Regions from separate parts of the Bacillus sp. EB V-12 genome, predicted to be linked through region 2. Evidence: riboswitches for the same ligand, from Rfam matches in the RefSeq annotation. Region 2 holds a riboswitch; the other holds the start of a gene.
What was found. A riboswitch is a leader RNA that binds a small molecule or an ion and turns the genes downstream of it on or off. The one in region 2 is predicted to bind cyclic di-GMP.
Positions count from the first base shown of each region.

Region 1 (15,836 bases), on a different contig from region 2:
ACACTTTCAGCATATTAGAATGAATCTCCCTTTCTAACGGCTGCATCTCATCACTCCAATTCTATGAATTTATTACTTATATATTATCAAAAAATAAGATTTAATATACATTTTTGTAAATTTATAGTCAAATAAAAATAGTTGAATCAAAAGCATATTAAAGAAACACACACCTCAGTTTTGAAAATTATGTATTATAAATATGAATTATATTGAACTAAAATAAACCTTACATGATTCATGTAAGGTTTATCGTTTTATACACAATATATTTCATTATTGTTGAGATATACTAGCATCGCTTTCAATTCGCTTTTCTTTTTGGCTCAGTTTTTTATCTTTAGATTTTTTTAATGTTAAAGTCATGCCAATAAAAATAAAAAGAATTCCTGTTATTTGCATTAAAGTTGGACGGAATCCAGTAAGTACAGTATCTAATAATATTGCCACTGCCGGATCTAAAAAAACTAATATTGAGATTGTTTTTGTAGATAAATAGCGTAAACTATCAAAAAACAGATAATATACTATCCCTGTGTGAATAAAACCAGTAGCTATAATATATGTCCAATTACTTTGAGTGAGGCCACTAAAAGCATCTAAATCTATAAATGGTATTAAAAGAAATATCCCCAAGAATGTTTGTAAAAATGTCATTGCATACGCACTCATTTTGTTAATCCCTTTACCAAATAAAGTTGTAAATGCATAAAAGAGAGCTGCAAGAAATCCCCATATCATACCTGAAGACATTAATGAACCGAAAGAGAAGCTTCCATCGATACCAGCAATTAATAAAGCTCCTGCAAAACACACAATTATTGAAATGATAGATATGAATGTTAATTTTTCTTTAAAGACGATACTTCCAATTAACAGTACAATTACTGGTGCAAGATGATAAACTGAGATAGCAATTGTAACTGACATATTTTCAAAGGCTTTAAATAAGAAAACCCAATTAAATACTAAGAAAAAGCCACATATTAAAACTTGAATAACTTCTTTTCGTTCCCATTTATCTTGTTTATATTGCCCTGTAAGCAACCAGCATACACTTAAAAATATTGTCGCAAAAATACACCTTACAAACACTAATTCAAACGAAGGTAAGTTTGTTTGAACCGAAAAAAAGCCAACTGATCCAAAGATAACCATTGATGCTATCATCTTTAAGGCCGGTACCGTTTTCTCTTGCTTAAAACTCTTTTGAAGCAAATTAATCCCCCTCCAATAAAAACTCGGTTTATAGTGAGAAAAACACCAGCCTAAAAAAAGGACAGGTGCTTTTCCTCAAAAACACTCAATTATAAATTTTTTCCAGCAGTCCAACCACCATCAATTACAAAATTAGAACCAGTAATAAAGCGGGCCTGATCAGAAATCAAGTAATCAATACATGAAACAATATCCTGCGGCAACCCCCAAGTATCTAAAGATTGATTACTTTTTATCATAGACATCAAGGCTTTATTACTAAAGTATTCTTCTGTAAGTTCAGTTCTAATAACACCGGGAGAAATACTATTTACCCTTATATTTTGCTTACCAAATTCCATAGCCATCTGTTTAGTCAATCCGATTAAAGCATGCTTTGATGCAACATAAGCAGCTCGCTCTGGTTCAGCCATTAATCCAGAAACCGATGCTATATTCACAATACAACCTTTTATTTTCGATTCACACCATCGCTTAGCTACTTCCCTAGAAAGGATAAATGGGGCTACTAAATTTACATCAATTACTTTTTTAAACATATCATCGGATAAATGTAAAACAGGTGTTATCTCTCGAATACCAGCTGCATTTATTAATATATCAGGAGAAAGCTTTTCTAAATCTAATTGAGTAAAAAGATTATGAATCGCTTCGCTATTACTTAAATCAATTTGCACTACTTTCAAAGGCATATCTGTTTTCATATAATCTATTAAATTATTATTATGAATATCAAGCGCTATTACATGAAATGATTTTTCTAAAAAGTATTTTATACAAGCATGACCTATACCGCTATTGGCTCCAGAAATCATAATTATTTTATTCTCTCTCATTTTGTCTCCTTATAAGAAAATGTTACTAATAAAATATCACGAAAAGCCTCCGTACTACATTCTGTTCCAAGTGGCGTTACGGCATGGAAGACCTTTTGTCCAAATACTAAAGTTTCTAAAGGCTCCTTCAAACTTATAAACTGATTAATTTCCCGAGGAGAATTAGCTATTAAATTATCTCCACCAATAGCTGTATTACTTAAATTCATAAGGTGTAAAAATACTACTGGTTCATCATCTTTATGTAACCAAATAGGTGAACTAAAAGATGGTCTTTCTTTAGTAGCTTTATATCTTACTTGATGTAAACCTATAATTAAGTCTTTACTTGTATCTATTATATTTGTTTTAAATGCAAATTCAGTATCGAAACGCACGATATTCTGAATTAAAGGATTGCATAAAAAGCTATCATTTATGCCATTGAACTGTCTAACTTTCCCGCCATCGTCATAGTTATATTCTTTAGATTGGAAGTAATCATTACTATTATCTAAAATATAATCTGGTGAATCAACATACTTTATATACCTTGAATAAGATCTAGCACGGCATTCACCGTACGCATCATCTTCCAAATTATAATAATCTAACTGTGCTTGTGTTAATAAACGATGATTCTCTTCCTCTTGTAAAAAGATTTCATTTGAGATTTCAAGGAATCCTTTAGATTCAAATTCATGTACCTTTTCTTCTATGCTAAACCCATTCATTTTACTAAGAACAAATGTCATTATAAAAACCTCCACACTATTGTATTTTTCTATCTCACCCTATGTTAGAAATGCAATAAGTAACCGAGATTCTTGCTTAATAAAATTTTAAATTATGATATTCAATTAATACACCAAATGAAATATATGTAATTCATTAAAATTATTTATTAAGCAATATTATATATCCTTTTGGTTATTTTTTCTAATTATCTGAAGATTTATCAACATTAGTCTTAATATTCGAAATTAAAGAAATGGATTTTTCAGAAAGATAAAACTGCGCGTATTGCAATTATTTATGTATATAACTTTTTTAAAAATTATATTTTAAATATAGCTAGTTTTTTATAAATTTTTTGATATAATTACATACGGGAAAAGGGAAGAATTTTGTCTTCCCTTGTGTTTTTATTTGCATCTAGTACTTTTGCTAGATGCTTTTTTTTATGCTAAAAAAGGTATCCTCAAATACTTTGAGGATACCTTTTCACCTTTATTATCTCTGCTGTTTTCTACCTAATACGAGTAACCCAAAACTCATCATTACAAGAAGTGCTCCCATATATGGTTCCACAGGCATTTTCTGCCCTGTCTTCGGTAATTCTTTTTCAGGTTTCTCTGGATTCGGTGTCCCTGGCTTTTCTGGATCTGGTGTTCCAGGTTTTTCTGGATTCGGTGTTCCAGGTTTTTCTGGATCTGGTGTTCCAGGTTTTTCTGGATTCGGTGTTCCAGGCTTCTCCGGATCCGGTGTTCCAGGTTTTTCTGGATCTGGTGTTCCAGGTTTTTCTGGATTCGGTGTTCCAGGCTTTTCTGGATCTGGTGTTTCTGGACCTGGTGGTGCTAAATGATTCAATTTGTTTAATACTTCTAATTGAACTGCATTTATCATTCCATTTGTAATTTCAAATGGAATTGGATTAGTTAATTTTTCATATCCTTTTGGTGCTTCTACTTCTACTAGTGTGTAGTTACCTACAGATAGATCTGTGATTTTTGCCTTTCCATCTTTATCTGTTGTTACTTTCACTACTACTTTTCCCTTTTCATCATGAACTTCAAACACAGCTCCTGATAAGACTTCCTTGCTTTCAGCGGCCATTTTTGTAATCTCCACTGAACCTTTGTCTAACTGTTCGTTCTCTACTTTCAATGATAAGACTTTTGTCATACCTTTTGTAATTTCGAATGATACTGGTTCCGTTAACTTTTTGTAACCTGGTAAGCTCTTCGTCTCTACTAATTTGTATTTTCCTACTGATAGATCTGAAACGTTTGCTTTTCCTTCTTTATCCGTCGTTACTTTCGCAACTACTTTGCCTTTTGAGTCACGTACTTCAAATACAACATTTTCTAATGGTGCTTTACTGTCTTTATCTATTTTTGTGATTTCTACATTCCCCGTATCTACCATTTCATTTTCTACAGTGAACGCTAAAGATTTTGTCATACCTTTTGTAATTTCAAATGGTACAGGCTTTTCTATTTTTTTGTAGCCTGGTAAACTCTCTACTTCTACTAGCTTGTACTTTCCTACTGATAAATCTGAAACTGTTGCTTTTCCAGCTTTATCTGTCGTTACTTTCGTTACTACCTTGCCTTTGTCGTCTTGTACTTCAAAGACTACACCTGCTAACGGTGCCTTATTATCTTTATCTATTTTTGTAATTTCTACATTTCCCGTATCTACCATTTCATTTTCTATTTTTAATGATAGAACTTCTGTCATACCTTTTGTAATTTCAAACGATACTGGTTCTGTTAATTGTTTGTAACCTGGTAAACTTTCTTTCTCTACTAATTTGTACTTTCCTACTGATAGATCTGAGATTTTTGCTTTACCATTTTTATCTGTTTTTACTTCTGTTACTACTTTTCCTTTGTCGTCTTGTACTTCGAAGACTACGCCTTCTAATACTTTTTGACTATCTTTATCTACTTTTGTGATTTCTACTGAACCTTTGTCTAACTGTTCATTCTCTACTTTTAATGATAAGACTTCTGTCATACCCTTTTTAATTTCGAATGATACTGGCTCTGCTAGCTTTTTGTAGCCTGGTAAGCTTTCTACTTCTACTAGTTTGTAATTTCCTACAGATAGATCTGAAATTTTCGCTTTTCCTTCTTTATCTGTTGTTACTTTTGTTACTACTTTGCCTTGCTCATCTTGCACTTCGAATGTTACGCCTTTTAATAACGCGCCACTTTCTTTGTCCACTTTTGTAATTTCTACTGAGCCTTTATCTACTAATTCGTTCTCTACTTTTAGTGATAAAACTTCTGTCATGCCTTTTTTAATTTCAAACGATACTGGTTTTGCTAGTTTTTTATATCCTGGTAAGCTTTCTACCTCTACTAGCTTATATTTTCCTACTGATAAATCTGAAATTGTTGCTTTTCCTTCTTTATCTGTCGTTATTTTTGTTACTACTTTATCTTTTTCATCTTGCACTTCGAATGTTACGCCCGCTAATACTGCGCCACTTTCTTTGTCCACTTTTGTAATCTCTACTGAACCTTTATCTAACAGTTCGTTCTCTACTTTCAATGATAAAACTTTCGTCATACCTTTTGTAATTTCGAATGATACTGGTTCCGTTAACTTTTTGTAACCTGGTAAGCTCTTCGTCTCTACTAATTTATATTTTCCTACAGATAGATCTGAAACGTTTGCTTTTCCTTCTTTATCTGTCGTTACTTCTGCTACTACTTTGCCTTTGTCGTCTTGTACTTCGAAGACTACGCCTTCTAATACTTTTTGACTATCTTTATCTACTTTTGTAATTTCTACTGAACCTTTATCTACTAGTTCATTCTCTACTTTTAATGATAAGACTTCTGTCATACCTTTTTTGATTTCGAATGATACTGGTTCTGTTAATTGTTTGTAGCCTGGTAAGCTTTCTTTCTCTACTAATTTGTACTTTCCTACAGATAAGTCTGAGATTTTTGCTTTACCATTTTTATCTGTTTTTACTTCTGTTACTACTTTTCCCGCTTCATCTTGGATTTCAAAGACTACGCCTTCTAATGCTTTTTGACCATCTTTATCTACTTTTGTAATTTCTACTGAACCTTTATCTACTAGCTCATTCTCTACTTTTAGTGATAAAACTTCTGTCATACCTTTTTTGATTTCGAATGATACTGGTTTCGCTAGTTTTTTATATCCTGGTAAGCTTTCTACCTCTACTAGCTTATATTTTCCTACTGGTAAATCTGAAATTGTTGCTTTTCCTTCTTTATCTGTCGTTACTTTTGTTACTACTTTGCCTTTTTCATCTTGCACTTCGAATGTTACGCCCGCTAATACTGCGCCACTTTCTTTGTCTACTTTTGTAATTTCTACTGAACCTTTATCTAACAGTTCGTTCTCTACTTTCAATGATAAAACTTTCGTCATACCTTTTTTGATTTCGAATGATACTGGTTCCGTTAATTTTTTGTAACCTGGTAAACTCTTCGTCTCTACTAATTTGTATTTTCCTACTGATAGATCTGAAACGTTTGCTTTTCCATCTTTATCTGTCGTTACTTCTGTTACTACTTTGCCTTGCTCATCTTGAACTTCGAAGACTACGCCTTCTAATACTTTTTGACTATTTTTATCTACTTTTGTTACTTCCACATTTCCCTTGTCTAACATTTCGTTTTCTACTGTTAAAGCAAGAGATTTTGTCATACCTTTTTCAATTTGGAAAGTAATCGGATCTACTAATTGTTTATATCCTTTTGGTGCTTTTACTTCTACTACCTTGTATGTGCCGACTGATAAATTAGTAACTTGTGCTTGTCCTTTTTTATCTGTCGTTATTTTAGCGACTACTTGTCCTGCTTCATCTTGAATTTCAAAGACTGCATCAGCTAAAGCATCTTTATTTTCTTTATCTACTTTTGTAATTTCTACATTTCCTGTATCCACTAATTCATTTTCTACAGTCAATTGTAATGCTGTTACTCTACCCTTTTCAATTTCGAATGAAATTGGCTTTTCTAGTGGTTTGTATCCTGCCGGTGTTTCTACTTCTACCAACTCATACTTTCCAATAGATAAATCTGAAACGTTTGCTTTTCCTTCTTTATCCGTTTTTACTTTCGCAACTACTTTTCCTTTTGAATCACGTACTTCAAATACAACATTTTCTAATGGAGCTTTACTATCTTTATCTATTTTTGTTATCTCTATATTCCCTGTATCCACCATTTCATTTTCTACTTTCAATGATAGGACCTCGGTCATGCCTTTTTTAATTTCAAATGATACTGGTTTTTCTAACTTTTTATAACCAGGTAAACTTTCTACCTCTACTAATTCATACTTTCCTACAGGTAAATCTGAAACATTTGCTTTTCCTTCTTTATCTGTCGTTACTTTCGTAACTTCCTTACCCTTTTCATCTTGTACGATGAATGTTACTCCCGCTAACGGTGCTTTATTATCTTTATCTATCTTTGTTATCTCTATATTTCCCGTATCTACCATTTCATTTTCTATTTTTAATGATAAGATCTCGGTCATACCTTTTGTAATTTCAAACGATACTGGCTCTGTTAATTTCTTATAGCCTGGTAAACTTTCTTTCTCTACTAATTTGTACTTTCCTACTGATAGATCTGAGATTTTTGCTTTACCATCTTTATCTGTTTTTACTTCCTTTACTACTGTTCCAGCTTCATCTTGCACGTCAAAGACTACGCCTTTTAATGCTTTTTTGCTGTCTTTATCTATTTTTGTAATTTCTACTGAACCTTTATCTAACTGTTCATTTTCTACTTTCAACGATAGGACTGTTGTCATACCTTTTGTAATTTCGAATGATACTGAATCTGTTAGCTTTTTGTAGCCTGGTAAACTTTTCGTCTCTACTAATTTGTACTTCCCTACTGATAAATCAGAGATTTTTGCTTTACCATCTTTATCTGTTTTTACTTCTGTTACTACTTTGCCTTGCTCATCTTGCACTTCGAAGACTACGCCTTCTAGTACTTTTTGGCTATCTTTATCTATTTTTATAATTTCTACTGAGCCTTTGTCTAACTGCTCATTTTCTACTTTTATTGCTAAAGATTTTGTCATACCTTTTTTTATTTCAAATGGTACTGGTTCTGTTAGCTTTTTATAACCTGGTAAGCTTTTCGTCTCTACTAATTTGTACTTTCCTACTGATAGATCTGAAACGTTTGCTTTTCCATCTTTATCTGTTACTACTTTTCTTACTACTCCATCTTTCTCATCTTGGACTTCAAATTCGACACCCGCTAATACTGCCCCGTTCTCTTTGTCCACTTTTGTAATTTCTATATTACCTTTGTCAACCATTGCATTTTCCACTTGTATTGGGAATATGCCGTCCCCTGTTACATTTACTTCGAACTCTGCTTCTTTTAATTGGTAGCCTTCAGGCGCTTTCGTTTCTTTTAAAATATATTTCCCTGGTGCTAACGGTTTAGAGATTGCCTTACCATCTTTATCTGTAATAATATGTTCGACTACTACACCGTCTTTTACTATATCAAACTCTGCATTTGCTAATGGTTTTTCACCATTTTCCGAATCAATTTTCTTTACTTCAATTTGACCCTTTTGCATAGTATTTTTAATTTCAATTGTTTTTGTTTCTCCAGCTTGAAGTGTAACCTCTACTGGTTCTTTTAATTTTTGATATCCTTCTGGTGCTACTGTTTCATATACTTTATACGTCCCAGGAGCTAAAGGTTGAGGTACTGAAAAACCTTTTTCGTCCGTTTTCAGTTTTGCAACAACTTCATTTGCACTATTTCGAACTTCAAATTCGGCACCTTTTAACCCTTTGTTCAGATTCTCAGAATCTATTTTATGAATCGATACTGTACCGTCTTTTGGAGCTTCAGGCGGCGTAATAGTTACTTCTTTTGATGTTAATGTTTTATCATCAAAATGTAATTCCGCTTTATTAGGAATCTTCTTATCTACGTAAGAAGATAAGTCTGCATTATTTTTAATTTTCGCCTTGATACTAAGATTAATTATCTGGTCTTCATATGACTTATAGTCAAAATTCTCACCAAACGTAAATGTTACTTCACTTCTTTGCTTATCTATCTTTAACGTCCCTTTAGAAGTAATATCTTGGCCATTTTGATCATATACTTTTGCCTCTAATACTTCTAAAACATCTTCTAAATCATCACGAATTACCATTGATGTGTATTTAGGAGGATCGTTTGGTATATGTGTACCAACTTGGTATTGAATCACTTGATCCATTTGTGTTAGCTGCTCATTCTCTACAAGCTTGCCATTCTCATCAACTATATTTTTTTCAATACTAGGTGGATTATCGTCACCTGAACCGGTTCCCCCTCCACCACTTACGAATACTTGTCCTACTTTTTCTTCAGTTTTAATATTTTTACCTTCTAATTTCACAGTATTTTTATGAGGCTTTGCAGAAGGATTAGTAATCTTTGTTTTATATCTTAAAATATAACCTTTTGAACTGTCTGGAAACTCAATTGTAAATCCAGCCTTTGTTGCATTAATTTTAATGTTAGATAAATCTGCTGGCTTAATATTTGTTGGTGCATAACCATCTTCAAATACAGCCTCTTCTAATACTACGCTGTCTGTAATTAACTCATGCCCAGGTCCTAATGTATCTGTTAATTTAAGATCTTGCATTTCTGTTCCAGTTGCATTTACATATACAAGCCAATCAGCAATCGAAGGATCTTCTTGATTATAAGAACCCCATTTCAATAGATTATCTGTATTGGGCTGTGGCTTCGGTCTCTCTGTCGTATTACTTACATTTACTTCTTTATTGACGATTTGACCATCAACGTTAAATTCTAATGGAATTTCTTTAACACCATCATATGCTTCTAGACCAAAGTAGAATTCTACGAATAAAGAACCTTTAATGTTATTCTTTCCTTCTACGTAATCCCCCATAGTACACGTTAATAGACCCTTTTTCATCTCACATGTACCAACTATTTTTCCTTCAGTATCTTTTAAAGGAAAACTCATATTCATAAGGTCTTTTCGAAACTCTTTTGGCATATCAATTGTGAATTGATCTCCACTTTTTATTTTTTCTTTAGCTGACCACTTCACTTCTACTTTCATACCATCTGAGGCTTGATACGGTTCAGATGTCGTGCCATCAGTACGGGAAATATTAATTTCGTCCACTGGACTTTTCATCACAGCAGCTTGAATAACTGGAGCCCACACATTCAGCACTGAAAATAATACTAGAAAAACTAATGAAACCATTGAAATATGTCTTTTAGTACTTTTCATTTGCATAGTTCCCTCCTATTTTTTATATTTATATAACAAAAAAAGACCGTCCGGTTGCATCAAAAATGTGCAACCAGACGATCTTAGTAACCAATATGTATTACCGTAGACTCTAAGCTTTGCGGCCTATCCTTTCGAATAGTGTGCTAAAAATATCTTTTATTCTTTTTTTGTTTCATTTTCCTCTTAAACCAAATATTACTATACCGTCTGGACGGTTATAATTCAATACTCTATAAAATTGTTCTATTTTTCTAATAAAAAAAATAATTCACCACTACATTAAAGAAGCAACGGTGAATTATTTTTACATTATATAGTTCGTATATTCTATTTATATGAATTCCTAATAAGAGCTTGAATCACTTTTTCTCTTAACTCAGGGCTTAGTCTTCCAACCCCTAAATATTCCGAATACCATAATCCATCTGCTGCTAATCTAATAATTGTTGCACAAACTGCATCTATCTCATCGTTTTCTATATTCTTTTGCAGTTGCTGAAATGATTGTTGTAATGGCTCAAGTAATTCAGGTTTTAACATGAATGCTGCCATCATACTACTAGATAACTCTTCTGTTCTTCTCTCATTATTTAATCTTTCCTCTACAAAAGAGCGAACCCATCTCCCTTTCTTCTCTGCGTCTTCCGCTACTTTATTGTAAATGGCTCCCTCATAATCCTCTACCCCTCTGACTATCATACCTTCTATTAAAGCTTCTTTATTTGAAAAGTGATACAATAATCCACCTTTACTTACACCCGCCTCTTTTGCCACTGCTTCTAAGGTTAATTTAGCAACCCCTTTACATTGCACAATTTGAGAAGCGGCCGCCAAAATCTTTTGCCGCGTTATGCTTATACTCATTCCTTTTTAAAACCCCATTTCTACTAAATTTATATAAATACGAATCTTATTTTTAATATTGTTGATTACTACTAAGTATTTTCTTTATACAACAAAAGCTTCATTACCTTTGAATTTTTAGTTACTTATTCTATTAAAAATTTCCATATCATTCAATATGATAACATTAAATACACAAAGCTGACTATACATCTATACTTTTGTATTTATTGAAAATATATCCATTAATAAAATTTACCGATTTATTCCTTCTTATTACTTTAAGACAGCAGTAATTCTTTCAGTACTAAATAAAAAATGTTATTACTCCCATTAAATTGAGTAATAACATTCTACTTAACAAATTCGCTGCCAACTAGCATCCTTCACATCTTCACTAGTCGGTTTTCTAACTGATCCAATAAAGTGAAACTTTATATCCGCAACATGGACAGGTGTATTTCATTTTGTCACTCCATTATTAACTTGTTTTCCCATATATTCCGACTCACAAAGAATGTAACAGCACAAATCATAGTTATCCCCATGAAAAATGTATTAGAATCTTCATATGTAGTTGGAATGCCTACCGTTACGAAAACAATACTAAAAGCTAAAAGTAGATATAATAATAAAGATATAATATAGCTGAGTTTAAATCGTAAAATGATACCTCTAAACAATAGCTCACCAAGTAGACAGCCACCTAAAATAATAGGTACTCCGAAATACAATGTAAGGACTCCCATTTGCGCAGTAGATTGAATTATCTTTCCAATTATGTTCGGCGAAACCAGCTCACTATTGTTTCCCATCCTATCATATAAATCAAGTGCTGTTGCTGAAATAAAGAAACTTAATATAGAAAATGAATACGGTATTAAAAATTTGCTCACTCTCATTCACCTCGCTTGTTTCTTTACATATATTATTCATTATTTTCGCATAAAAAAATAGCCCGTCTTCCGCGAAAGGCGAGCCGTTCCACTTAATTCTCATTTAACTTCTTCTTATACCAATCCTGCATTCTCTCCGCATCTTCTACTCTCGTATGCTCTATTTTGTAACTAGATGATGCACTCGAAAACTTATACGTACATAAATCCGCACGGCGCTGGAAATATGATTGTGTCTTCTCCATTGATTGGACGTGTCTTCTTCTAATAAGTCCTGTATATTTTCCGACGCTACGATAGACAAGTGTAATTTGTTCTCCGTTAACACTGTAACCATTTGTTTTAAATGTTGCGTATCCAAGTGTAAAGATAAGGATTGCGAGCGGTAGTAATGCCCACATGATGTAATACTTTTCAAAGTATATGCCTATTCCAGTAAGCGGGATTGCGAGCATAGCGAAAAAGATGAAACTATCAATGAGATAGCGGCGCAATGCTGCTTTTGGTAACGAAGTAATATTTGCATTCAGTTCGTATGGTAATTGTAAATGCGCGAGTAACTGTTGCACTCGATCTTTTCGAATGATAGGATGCAGTGTAACTTTTTCTTTTTCGTCACCCGTTCCCTTACTTTGAATGACTTCTACTTGCACAGCACAATAACCGAACGGTTGGCGTAAAATACCTTCTTTTATCGTAATCCCTTGAATACGGTGCAATTTTAGTACGAGTTCTTTTTTCTCCAGTAATCCTTGCGAAATACGGACTTCGTCATTTCTTCGATTCACTGTGAAATCTCCATGTTTTAGCGCATAACCAATTGTCGATATAATCCACGAAAGGACGAGCAAAATAGCTATCATCAAAATCCAGCCATATATATCATGTTCCATTACATACGACTTTACGCTATTCTCTATCCATTTCGGAATGTACTCATCTACTTGGTGATACACAAAAAAGATTAATGAGAATAATAATCCAAATTGACCAGATGTAACAGAGGCTATTAAAATCTCTTTCCACGTTAATTTGTATTCTCTCGCTTGTTTTTCCTCTGTAATAATTTCTTTTACTTCTACTTCTTCTAATGTTTTTTCTACTTTCAATTCTGAAGCCGACTCATTTAACATTGCGATAAGCTCTGTCGCTTCTTCTACCGTAATTCCAGCTAAGCTAACTTCTGCTTCATCGCCTCCGCCAGCTGTTTCAATCTGAATTTTTTTCAAACCGAGCATTTGATATAGTACGTTAGAACTTGTATTAATCGTTTGAACACGTTCTTTATTTAAGTAGCTCTCCTTTTTCACAAAGAGACCTTGTTTCACATGTAATACGTTATTTTCAACCCAGTATGTTGTGTAATACCATTTTTCAAACGCTGAAAAGACGGTGAGTAAACCGAATGCAGCGGGAATTAAATACCAAAACGGGAACTTTCCGTTTAAGCTAAACATGAAAATAATGAGTGGTATAAAGTCTGTTATTTTTAACTCTAATAACATCGTGATTGGATGCTGCCTTTTATACATCCTCATCACTCACTTTCGCTAATTCTGCGATTTTCGTTTTCAACATTTCAGCTTCATACATCGTTAAACCTGGGATGCTATGAGAAGTTGCTGCTGTTGAAATGTGTAATTCTGCTAATCCGTATTTTCTCATAATTGGCCCTTGTTCAATCGTTACGTGCTGTACACGAATCATCGGCACTAATACGCGCTTAACAACGAAAAGGCCATGCTGAATTTCAAGTTCTTCTTCATTTAGTTGGTAGCTGTAATAACGTTGACGTAGTTTCGGAAACGTAAAGTAATCAAACGGTGTATATACGATTGTTAATCCGATGAGCACATAGAAAATCCAAGCCCACCAATTAAACTTAATCATAAAGAAAAGATATGCAAAAATGACTATAATACTGATTCCTAGCTCAATTAAAGAACGCGCTTTCCACACCTTGACCATGTCAGGGTGAATTTCATTTTTCAATGAATCCATGTAACCACTCCAAATCTAGTAATCTAATATATGAATACTCTCAATCTATATTTTACGTAACTTTACAGAAAATTGGAATTTAATCTTCTTTCTTCTCAGGAATAAAATATCCGAACCAAAGTAGCCAAATGAAACCGATTAACTTCATCCAATTTCCATCCGCTTGAAAAGCTTCAATCATACCTGGTATTTTATAAACCCCAATAAATCCAAGAAAACCGAGCCACCAGTTTTTTTGCATTTTCATTTTTACTCCTCCTTCATTACGTTTTTCACATTTCGAATCCAAATTTCTTTATACTTTAACTGGAATCCCATGAGCATATAGTTGCTCATATTATCGATCACGAGCGCTAGCGTATGAGCATTTTCTTCCGTTTCATGTTGTGACACAACGCCCAGTCTCGCGCCTTTCTTCAATAAATCATGGAAACCACGCAAAAAATCCTCTTGTATTTCAAATAAACGTTTCTGATACTTTTCATTTCGCGATGCAGTTACGATAAATTCATTGATAACGCGTAGTATTCCTTCTTGCCCTTCATACTCAGAGAGCATATGTAAACCATCTGCGATTAGCTTTTCTGCAAAGTTTTCTTTCGTATACCGCTCTTCATTAAAGTATTTTGTAAAATGATAATCAGAAAAAATCTCTTCAAATAAAAAATCAACTAACGCTTCTTTAGAAGAAAAATGATAGTAAATAGCCGGTTTTGAAATACCTACCTCTTTCGCAATCATGGAAAGACTCATCTTCTCAATGCCGTGTTCTGCCATAAGTTTAAATGATGCCTCTACAATGTTCTGCGATGTTTGTAAATTCTTCGTCATACTGTACCTCACTTATTTTTACTTACCGTTCGGTAAGTAAATTATAAAACAAAACGAAATGATTTTCAATTTAGTTAGCACTACAGAAGGTATTTATCGGAAAATACAGAAAGTTATAAAGTAAAAGCAACATATAAGAATAAGGAGGATATCATATGGGACTTGGTGGTAATGGCGGCGGTGAAGCGGGACAAGCTGGTAAGAGCGGATTTTCATTAATCATTGTACTTTTTATCGTATTGATTATAGCTGGAATTAGCTATATCGGACTTAGCTTCTAAGAAAAGGCGTCCTACATTACATATGTAGGACGCCTTGTTTTTAATCTCTATTCAGCAATCGCATACGATAACAATTCATCGTCACTTCTCCAAGCCTTTGCAGTAATTGATAGTTCGCATATGCGCCGACTGGGGCACCGATTACTGGTACGAGCTGAAGCATTTTCGCTAAATCAATATAGTCTCGGTACTCTGTTTGGAACTTTTCCCAGTCCATATGATTTTCTTTTTCTGTATCCCACGTTTCGATTGCTTTCCATATTTCTTTTCGGTGATCGTCACTTGAAAAGGCAAGTTGGAAAACGTGAAGGATAAAAAGACGCTCTTCTTGTTTACTCGTATCAAATCCGTACAATGTCGCTGCATCGAATAAAAATTTAATTTTAATTGTAAGTAAAAGCGGAAAGTCAGCAAGACCGAGGAGAATACCACCAGCTCCAGTCCCTGCTCCTTCTGCCGCTGCTATTTTTTTGTACTCATCCATTTTTTTACGAACTTCATCGTCACGTCTTTGCAGTGACCATGTCGTCTCTTTTAGTTTCGGCTTTATAAAGTTTGACCCGGCGCTAATCGTTTGCACCATCATACGAATCGTCTCTGTTAGTACCTTTTGTACTTTCGCCGGAATGAGCTGTTGCACCTTCGTCTGCACTTTTTTGGAGAACCGTGTCATCATAGAAGAATCTTTCATGAATGTAGCTTTCCACTGCTCCAATTCTTTTATAACCTTCTCTTCGTATGTAATCATAGGTTCATTCCTTTCAATTTAAACGCTCAATGCGCTTCGCCCCGTATTGGTAAACGAAACCGATACTAAATAATATGCTTACGATAAGTAAAATTCCTGTCATCATGAAATCTTTCGTTGCTAGTGCAAATATAACTGTAAAGATTACGCTTCCGATGATTAGAATCGCGTTTAATAA
Region 1 covers NZ_JBUXJL010000002.1:314,439-330,274, reverse strand. The annotation lists gene ACZDYH_RS08295 (PH domain-containing protein) at 1-46, opposite strand, end outside; gene ACZDYH_RS08290 (DMT family transporter) at 277-1,218, opposite strand; gene ACZDYH_RS08285 (SDR family NAD(P)-dependent oxidoreductase) at 1,308-2,054, opposite strand; gene ACZDYH_RS08280 (2OG-Fe dioxygenase family protein) at 2,051-2,788, opposite strand; gene ACZDYH_RS08275 (SpaA isopeptide-forming pilin-related protein) at 3,267-10,061, opposite strand; cyclic di-GMP riboswitch class I at 10,121-10,213, opposite strand; gene ACZDYH_RS08270 (TetR/AcrR family transcriptional regulator) at 10,386-10,922, opposite strand; gene ACZDYH_RS08265 (hypothetical protein) at 11,372-11,797, opposite strand; gene ACZDYH_RS08260 (PH domain-containing protein) at 11,890-13,329, opposite strand; gene ACZDYH_RS08255 (PH domain-containing protein) at 13,322-13,798, opposite strand; gene ACZDYH_RS08250 (hypothetical protein) at 13,878-14,045, opposite strand; gene ACZDYH_RS08245 (TetR/AcrR family transcriptional regulator) at 14,048-14,629, opposite strand; gene ACZDYH_RS08240 (YjcZ family sporulation protein) at 14,785-14,910, shown strand; gene ecsC (ecs operon protein EcsC) at 14,951-15,658, opposite strand; gene ecsB (ABC transporter permease EcsB) at 15,672-15,836, opposite strand, start outside.
Region 1: it holds a riboswitch for cyclic di-GMP, as region 2 does, so the genes downstream of both, ACZDYH_RS08275 (SpaA isopeptide-forming pilin-related protein) here and ACZDYH_RS22325 (methyl-accepting chemotaxis protein) in region 2, are expected to answer to the same signal.

Region 2 (8,000 bases):
TGAGGAGTTAGAGTAAGAGGGAGTGAAAGAAATGGCACGCATTGAAATAGATAAAATGTCTAAGCTATTGCAAGTGTATTTTATTATGGGAAGTAATAACTGCACGAGGGATCCTTTAGCTGTATTGAAAGAAGCATTAGATGGTGGAGTGACACTTTTTCAGTTTCGCGAGAAGGGGGAAGGTTCTTTAATCGGAGGAGATAGAGTGCGCTTTGCAAAAGAATTGCAGACGCTTTGTAAGGAATATAGTGTTCCTTTCATTGTAAATGATGATGTAGAATTAGCCATTGAATTAGATGCAGATGGTGTTCATGTAGGGCAAGATGATGAAGGAATTACATCGGTTCGTGAAAAAATGGGAGATAAAATTATCGGTGTATCTGCTCATACAATTGAAGAAGCACGCTTTGCAATCGAAAACGGAGCAGATTATTTAGGCGTTGGACCTATTTTCCCAACGAGTACGAAAAAAGATACGAAAGCGGTTCAAGGAACGAAAGGATTAGCTTATTTTAGAGAACAAGGAATTACAGTGCCAATCGTTGGTATTGGTGGGATTACAATTGAAAATACAGCGGCAGTTATAGAAGCGGGTGCGGACGGTGTTTCAGTTATTTCAGCAATTAGTTTAGCTGAATCTACGTATGAAAGTACGAGAAAATTAGCTGAAGAAGTAAAGCGAAGTTTGTAGAAAAGGACATGTAGTATTTTAAGTGCTACATCGAGAAGTAGACTGCCCAAAAAATTTAAACAAAAGTTTGATTAAAAAAGCACAAACCTTTTTAAATAAAGGTTTGTGCTTTTTCTTTAAAACATAATTGAAATTAAGAGCATTCCAATTCCGATAGAAGTAAATGTTGCAATTAAGCCTGGAATCATAAAGCTATGATTTAATACGTATTTACCAATACCTGTTGTACCGGTACGGTCAAAGTTAATGGCAGCAACGATTGTTCCATAGTTCGGAATGAAGAAATATCCATTTACTGCAGGGAACATCGCAATCAGTAGCGCTGGTGGAATACCAAGGGATAGTCCAAGTGGCATTAAGGCACGTACTGTTGCTGCTTGGCTGTACAGTAAAATAGATAGAATGAATAGTGCGATGGCAAATAGCCAAGGCGCACTTGTTACTAAATGCTGAATAGATCCTTGAATCATATTTAAGTTTCCATTAAAGAAAGTATCTCCCATCCAAGCGATACCGAAAATTGCAACAACTGCTGTTGCTCCTGCTTTAAAGACGTTACCAGACACAATGCTTTCTACATTTGGTTTACAGAAAATAATAATAAGAGCCGCGATAGTTAACATAACCATCTCAATTGTGTTCGGCATGGAAAGACGGGCTAACTTCCCATCAACTATCCATCCTGGACGAAGTGCTTCAAATGAACCAAGAAGTACAACAAGGAAGGTTCCTACAAGGAAAAGGATAACTGATAATTTTGCGCCCTTTACACCTACAAATTCTTTTTTCTCTTCAAGCTTAGGAATCATTCCTTCTTTTAATCGTTTTAAGTATTCAGGGTCTTCATTTAATTCTTTTCCCATCTTACTAGCAACAAATGCTGCTAACATACAAGCAATGAAAGTAGAAGGAATACTCACTTTTAAAATATCTAATAAAGTGATTTTATAGTCAGCTAACATTGCTAAAAGAGCAACTGTGGCAGCTGAAATTGGACTAGCTGTAATTGCTTGCTGAGAAGCGATTACGGCAATCGACATTGGGCGTTCCGGTCTAATCCCTGATTCACGAGAGACTTCTGCAATAACAGGAAGTACAGAATAGGCAACGTGACCAGTACCTGCACATAGTGTGAATAAATAAGTAACAATTGGAGCAAAAAAAGTAATACGCTTTGGATTTTTTCGCAATGCTTTTTCAGCTAGATGAACAAGATAGTCCATTCCTCCAGCAGCTTGCAAAGCACCAGCAGCTGTAATTACTGCCAAAATCATAAGCATTACATCGATAGGAGGCGCGGTTGGTTGTAGGTGGAAGACAAAAACGAGTATTGCCATACCAACTCCACCCATTACTCCTAAACCAACTCCGCCTAGGCGTGCACCAATAAAAATACAGAGTAACAAGGTAAGAAATTGTAGCCAAAACATGATAAACTACCTCCGAAATTCATTAGTTAAGATATATTCGAATAGTTTAATTTGAATGAAAATTAAATAAATACCCGAAGAAATCCTTGTTATTTATACATTTTTTATTATATAACACAAAAAAAGTAACATTCACGTACTTTTTGAAATTATTTTGAAAAAGCAATGCATTAAAAATTTGTATTTATATCTCTAAATAAGTAGACATTTTGATTTATATGTTGTAATCTTTGAAAGAGAATAAATTAATTCTCATAGAACTCCCATATCGTTCAACTCGTTCAGCGAGAAAGGCAAACTGATGGAAACATGAGGACGCAAAACTACAGGAGCTAAGGTCGAAAGGCTACGCTAGCCAGTTACCGGACGGATAGGGTTGGTCTTGGCCAATGCTTTTACATTGGCTTTTTTTTATTCTCGAACATATTGAGAAACATTTTCAAACAAAATATCCATATATTTTGTTTTTTTGTTTGTGTTGATTAAGGAAGGTGGATATTAATGAAAAAATATTGGCATAAGTTATCGTTCCTTCAAAAGAACGTCTTATTAACCGTATTAGTTATTTTGACACTTGTTGGAAGTATGGGTGCATTAAGTTTCAATATGTTTCAAAATAGTATGATGTCTTTATTTGAAAGGCAGTCTATTGAAACAGGAGAAATAGTATTGAAAAAACTGGATGTAGAATTAGTTAGAGACATGGCGAAAGATCCTACAGCCGAAAAAGTGAAAAAAGAAAAGTTAACAGAGAAATTAGATGAAGTGTCAAAAGAATTGAAAAGCGTTGGACAAACGTATGTTACAGGAGCAAAGCCGAATGAAAAGCGAGAATTACAACTCGTTGGTTTGACTACAGAGTTAACAAATGCGTTTCCTATAAAGCCGGGAGATTATTATGAACAACCCGCTCATTGGATGAAGGCATACGATAAAGTGATTGATACGAAAAAGGCTCAAATGACAGAAGTATATGAAGATGAAATAGGTTCGTGGGTGACAATATTAGAACCAATTACAGATGGAGAAAACAATATTGTTGCAATTATTGCGGCTGACTTAGATGCTTCCATTGTTCCTATTACAAAAGAGAAGTTTATGATACAGGGCTTACTCTTTATCATTATTTCATTAGCAATTGCGACTATTACTCAATTCTTTATCGTGCGTCACTCGTTAGCTCCATTAAAAGATTTACGAGAAGGGTTACGTAAAATTGGTGAAGGTGACTTAAGTATTAAATTAAAAGAAAGACCAGATGATATTGGAATTATTAATGTTTATTTCAATAACACGATTGAAAAATTTAAAGGGATTATAGATAAAGTAAGGCAAACTGCTGAGCAAGTTTCTTCTTCTTCACAAGAATTGTCGGCGAGTACAGAGGAAAATAGCATGGCAGTTCAAGAGATTGCAAGTTCTATTGAAGGTTTAAGAGTAGGGGCACAGTCTCAAAAAACTTCAGTACAACAATGTTTAGGAATTGTACATGGAATGGAAGATAAGGTAGAAGAAATAACTGGGGCTGCAAAACAAGTTGCGGTTGCTTCTGAAGGTATGGAACAACATTCAATTGAAGGTAATGAAGTGATTGGACAAATTATTAATCAAATGAGTTTAATCCAAAATGCAGTACAAGATTTATCTTCCATCATTTATTCGTTAGAAACAAGGTCAAAAGAAATTAGTGATATCGTAACTGTAATTACAGGTATTTCAAATCAAACAAATTTATTAGCTTTAAATGCTTCTATTGAGGCTTCACGTGCTGGAGCAGCTGGAAGAGGGTTTGCAGTTGTTGCTGATGAAGTACGAAAATTAGCAGAACAAACAGAAGCGTCTGCTAAAGATATAGCGAAATTAATTGGTGAAACACAAGCTGAGACAGAAGATGCTGTAGTTTCCATGCAAAAAGGTTCAAGAGAAGTAGAAACTGGAATTTCGCTTGTTCAAAGTAGCGGTGATTTCTTTGAAAAAATCTCAAAATCAGCGCAATCTGTTACAGATCAAGTAAAAGCTGTTTCTGGTAATTCGAGTGATATTTTACAAAATAGCCAGAATATCGTTCAAGTCGTAAATGAATTATCACATATTGCAAATACTTATGCCAACAGCAGTAGTAATGTTGAAGAAAGCATGAAAGAGCAAGAAATATCAGTACAAGATATTGCAGAATTAGCGACTTCTTTAAGTTGGCTTTCTCAGGAATTACAAGAGCTTATTGGTGAGTTTAAAAGCGAATAAGGAGAAAGTTCAATTCTAATCAAGGGGGTATCTCCGCTACTGATTATGAATTGAACGAATCTGCTCTTTAATAAGGGATGAAAAAGGTGTGAATTTTCACACCTTTATTATATTTAAGAGAGGAATTTACATAAATATGAAATTAGCAATTTCTTATAATGAGATGGTAAAAGAATTTTTAGGAAAAGTAGAAGGAAGTATTAAAATACCTAAAGATGTGCAAGGAACAGAACTTAGGATAAAAAGGAAAACGGAACTGTTTTCAAATTTGACTCACATTGTAGATTTAATAGGAGCGACTGCAACGTGGTTATATCATATTTCTAAAGAAAAACATATTGTCGTGCTTTATCATGTAAGAGGAAGTTTATTTCCGATTACTATTGAAGTTTCTAATTTTCTCTCCTATGAAAGTTTAAATTTACAAATTGAAGAGCAACTGGAGCAAATTAAAGAAATGAATGAGGAAGAAATAGAAGAGTTTCAAAACGGTAATACGTTATATGAAATGTCACCTATTATTATTGGTGAAACATATTATGAGCTACAAGACACGAATACATTACAATTTGTATTTAGTAAAAATATGCAAAGTGTAGAAATAATATTTAATAGTGTTAATTGGAAAGAGACAACGATTACTCGTTATGCACAACAAATACAAGGTGTTTTAATTAATAAATCACAAAATAAGAATAATCATATAAATGATTTTAATATTATTACAGAGGCCGAGATGGCACTTTATAGTCAAGTGAATGATACGACAGCAGTATATCCTGAGAAAAGTATCGTCGATATGTTCTATAATACTGTTACTCAATTTCCAAATCGTATAGCTTTATCTTCAAGGGAAGGTACTTTAACTTATGAGGAGCTAAATAAAAAAAGTAATCAAATAGCTCGTATGTTAATTAAAAACGGCGTCCAGTTAGGAGACTATGTTGGAATATTTATGAAACGTAGCATAGACACAGTAGTAAGTATGGTAGCTATATTAAAAGCTGGTGCAGCGTATGTTCCGATTGATCCAGATTATCCGGAAAGTAGAATACAGTACATTATTCAAGATAGCCAAGCGAAAGTTATATTGATGAAAGAGACGCCTATAACATGTGATGGGGTTCAAACAGTTTCAATGTATGATAGTGAAACTTATGAAGATACAGATGTAAAGTTGTCTATTCATTGTGATGATGTAGCTTATATGATTTATACATCTGGTTCAACAGGGAATCCAAAGGGAACAATGTTAGCACATAGAGGCGTTGTTAATCTGTATACTTGGATGAAAAAGCAATATGAATTGACAGAAGAGGATGTATTTGCCCAATTTCCTTCCTTTAGTTTCGATGCTTCTGTATGGGAGTCATTTGCTTCTTTATTCTGTGGAGGAAACTTATATGTACTATTAGAGGAAGAGCGATTGTCTGTAGAAGCATTTGCAAATGCAATCTATAAAGTGAAAGCAACTTCAATCTTGGCATTAGCAACAATTTTTGTTCGACAAGTAGCAACTTATTTGGCAGAAGAAGATATATATAAGCTAGCTTCCCTAAAAAGAATTGCGATTGGCGGTGAAATGTTGCCTGTAGAGGTTATTAAATTGTGGAGAGAAAGAATAGGTACAAATGTTGAAATTCATAATGTATACGGACCGACAGAATGTACTGTAGTGACGACAACCTATAAAATACCTAGTCGGTTAAATGAGGATGTTGCGAGTATTCCCATTGGTAAACCATGTGCTAATTATCAAGTTATGATTTTGGATGAGAATATGAATCTTTGTCCAATTGGTGTACCTGGTGAATTATATATAGATTCAGTGGGATTAGCAAAAGGGTATTTTAATAAGCCTAATAAAACAATTGAAGCTTTTATTCCGAACCCCTTTAATCCTATAGTTAATATATATAAAACAGGTGATATCGTTAAGTTGCTAGAGGATGGAAATATAGAGTTTTTACATCGGAAAGATGATCAAGTAAAAATTAGAGGACATCGTATTGAACTAGGCGAAATCCAAAGTAAAATTTCTCAAAATCATAATATAAAAGAAAATGCTGTTTTTGCTAAGAAGAGTAAGGAAGGTAGCCAATATTTAATCGCGTTCTATACAACTTTAAATAAAAAAGAAATACCAGAATTAGTTTATCAGTTACAAGAGCAATTACCAGATTATATGGTGCCATCTAAACTAATTTATATTAATGAATTACCACTTACACCTAATAAAAAGATTGATGTTAAGAAGTTAGCTCAGTTAGAAGAAAAGTATGAACCGGTTCGTCTACAAGAATATGTTGCACCTTCTAATAAAGCAGAAAAACAAATAGCGAACGCCTGGGCGGAAGTATTAGGAATTTCAAAAGTTGGAGTGCATGATGATTTCTTTACAATTGGTGGACATTCATTAAAAGTATTACGAGTCTTAACATTGTTAAAAGAAGATTTCTCACATTTAACAATTCAAGATTTCTTTAAAGAAAGAACGATATATGGATTAGCTCGAATTGAGCGAGAAGTAAAAGTAGAGAAAGAAGAAGTATTTCGTGAATATAAAGTGATTCACGAACCAGATACTATCACGTATGCAAACGTTTTGGAAGAAAACCAGATTTCAAATGTCTTTTTAACAGGAGCTACTGGTTATTTAGGATCACACATATTATATGAATTGTTGAGAGATACAGCTGCTACTATTTATTGTTTAGTAAGACCAACTAAAGATGTGCAGCAAAGAATTATAGATACATTAACAGGCTACTTTAATGATGTATGTGAAGAATGGTTACAGCGTATACAGGCCGTAGCTGGTGATCTGGGAGAAGAGTATCTTGGGATGAGCGAAGAAGAATTTATGTTCATCAGTTCTAAGATGGATACGATAATTCATTGCGGTGCAGATGTAAGACATTTTGGGGATGTAAAACAATTTGAAAATATAAATGTCCAAGGAACTAGCCGTATGCTAGCATTAGCGGAGAAAGGTGCTACATTCCATTTTATTTCTACAATTGGTATCCCGTTAGAATTAGCGGTAGATCAATGGGATACATACATGAAAACTGGTGATTTTAATTACAGTGTAGACTTAGAGAATGTATATTCAAATAGTAAACTACAAGCGGAAAACATTGTTCGTGAAGCAATGAAAAATGGTTTGCGCGGAAATATTTATCGTGCAGGTAATTTAGCATGTCATTCAGAAACAGGTTCGTTCCAACAAAATATTGAAGGAAACGCATTTTATCGTCTTATTAAAACAATGCTATTAATTGGGAAAGCACCAAATGTGAAGTGGAAAGTTGATTTCACACCAATTGATTTTGCTAGTAAATCAATTGTATCGTATTTGCAAGATGCGCAAATTATAGGAGAGACGTTACATATTTGTCATCCACATCAAATTGAGTTTGAACAATTTATACAGCTAATTGGAGAGTGTGGATACAATCTTGAAATGGTTCCACTTTCAGAATATGTAAATACCGGACTTGCATTAGCGAAGGGAAATGAAGTAATAGCAGAGTTAATTGCTTCTCAAGTTGCAGGAGATGGAGCGCAGCAATCTGAAATTGTAATGGGTACGCGTAGAACGAATAAATGGATTAAGAAAAAAGAATTGATAG
Region 2 covers NZ_JBUXJL010000008.1:107,641-115,640, forward strand. The annotation lists gene thiM (hydroxyethylthiazole kinase) at 1-16, shown strand, start outside; gene thiE (thiamine phosphate synthase) at 32-691, shown strand; gene ACZDYH_RS22320 (anaerobic C4-dicarboxylate transporter family protein) at 808-2,121, opposite strand; cyclic di-GMP riboswitch class I at 2,404-2,488, shown strand; gene ACZDYH_RS22325 (methyl-accepting chemotaxis protein) at 2,623-4,365, shown strand; gene ACZDYH_RS22330 (non-ribosomal peptide synthetase family protein) at 4,502-8,000, shown strand, end outside.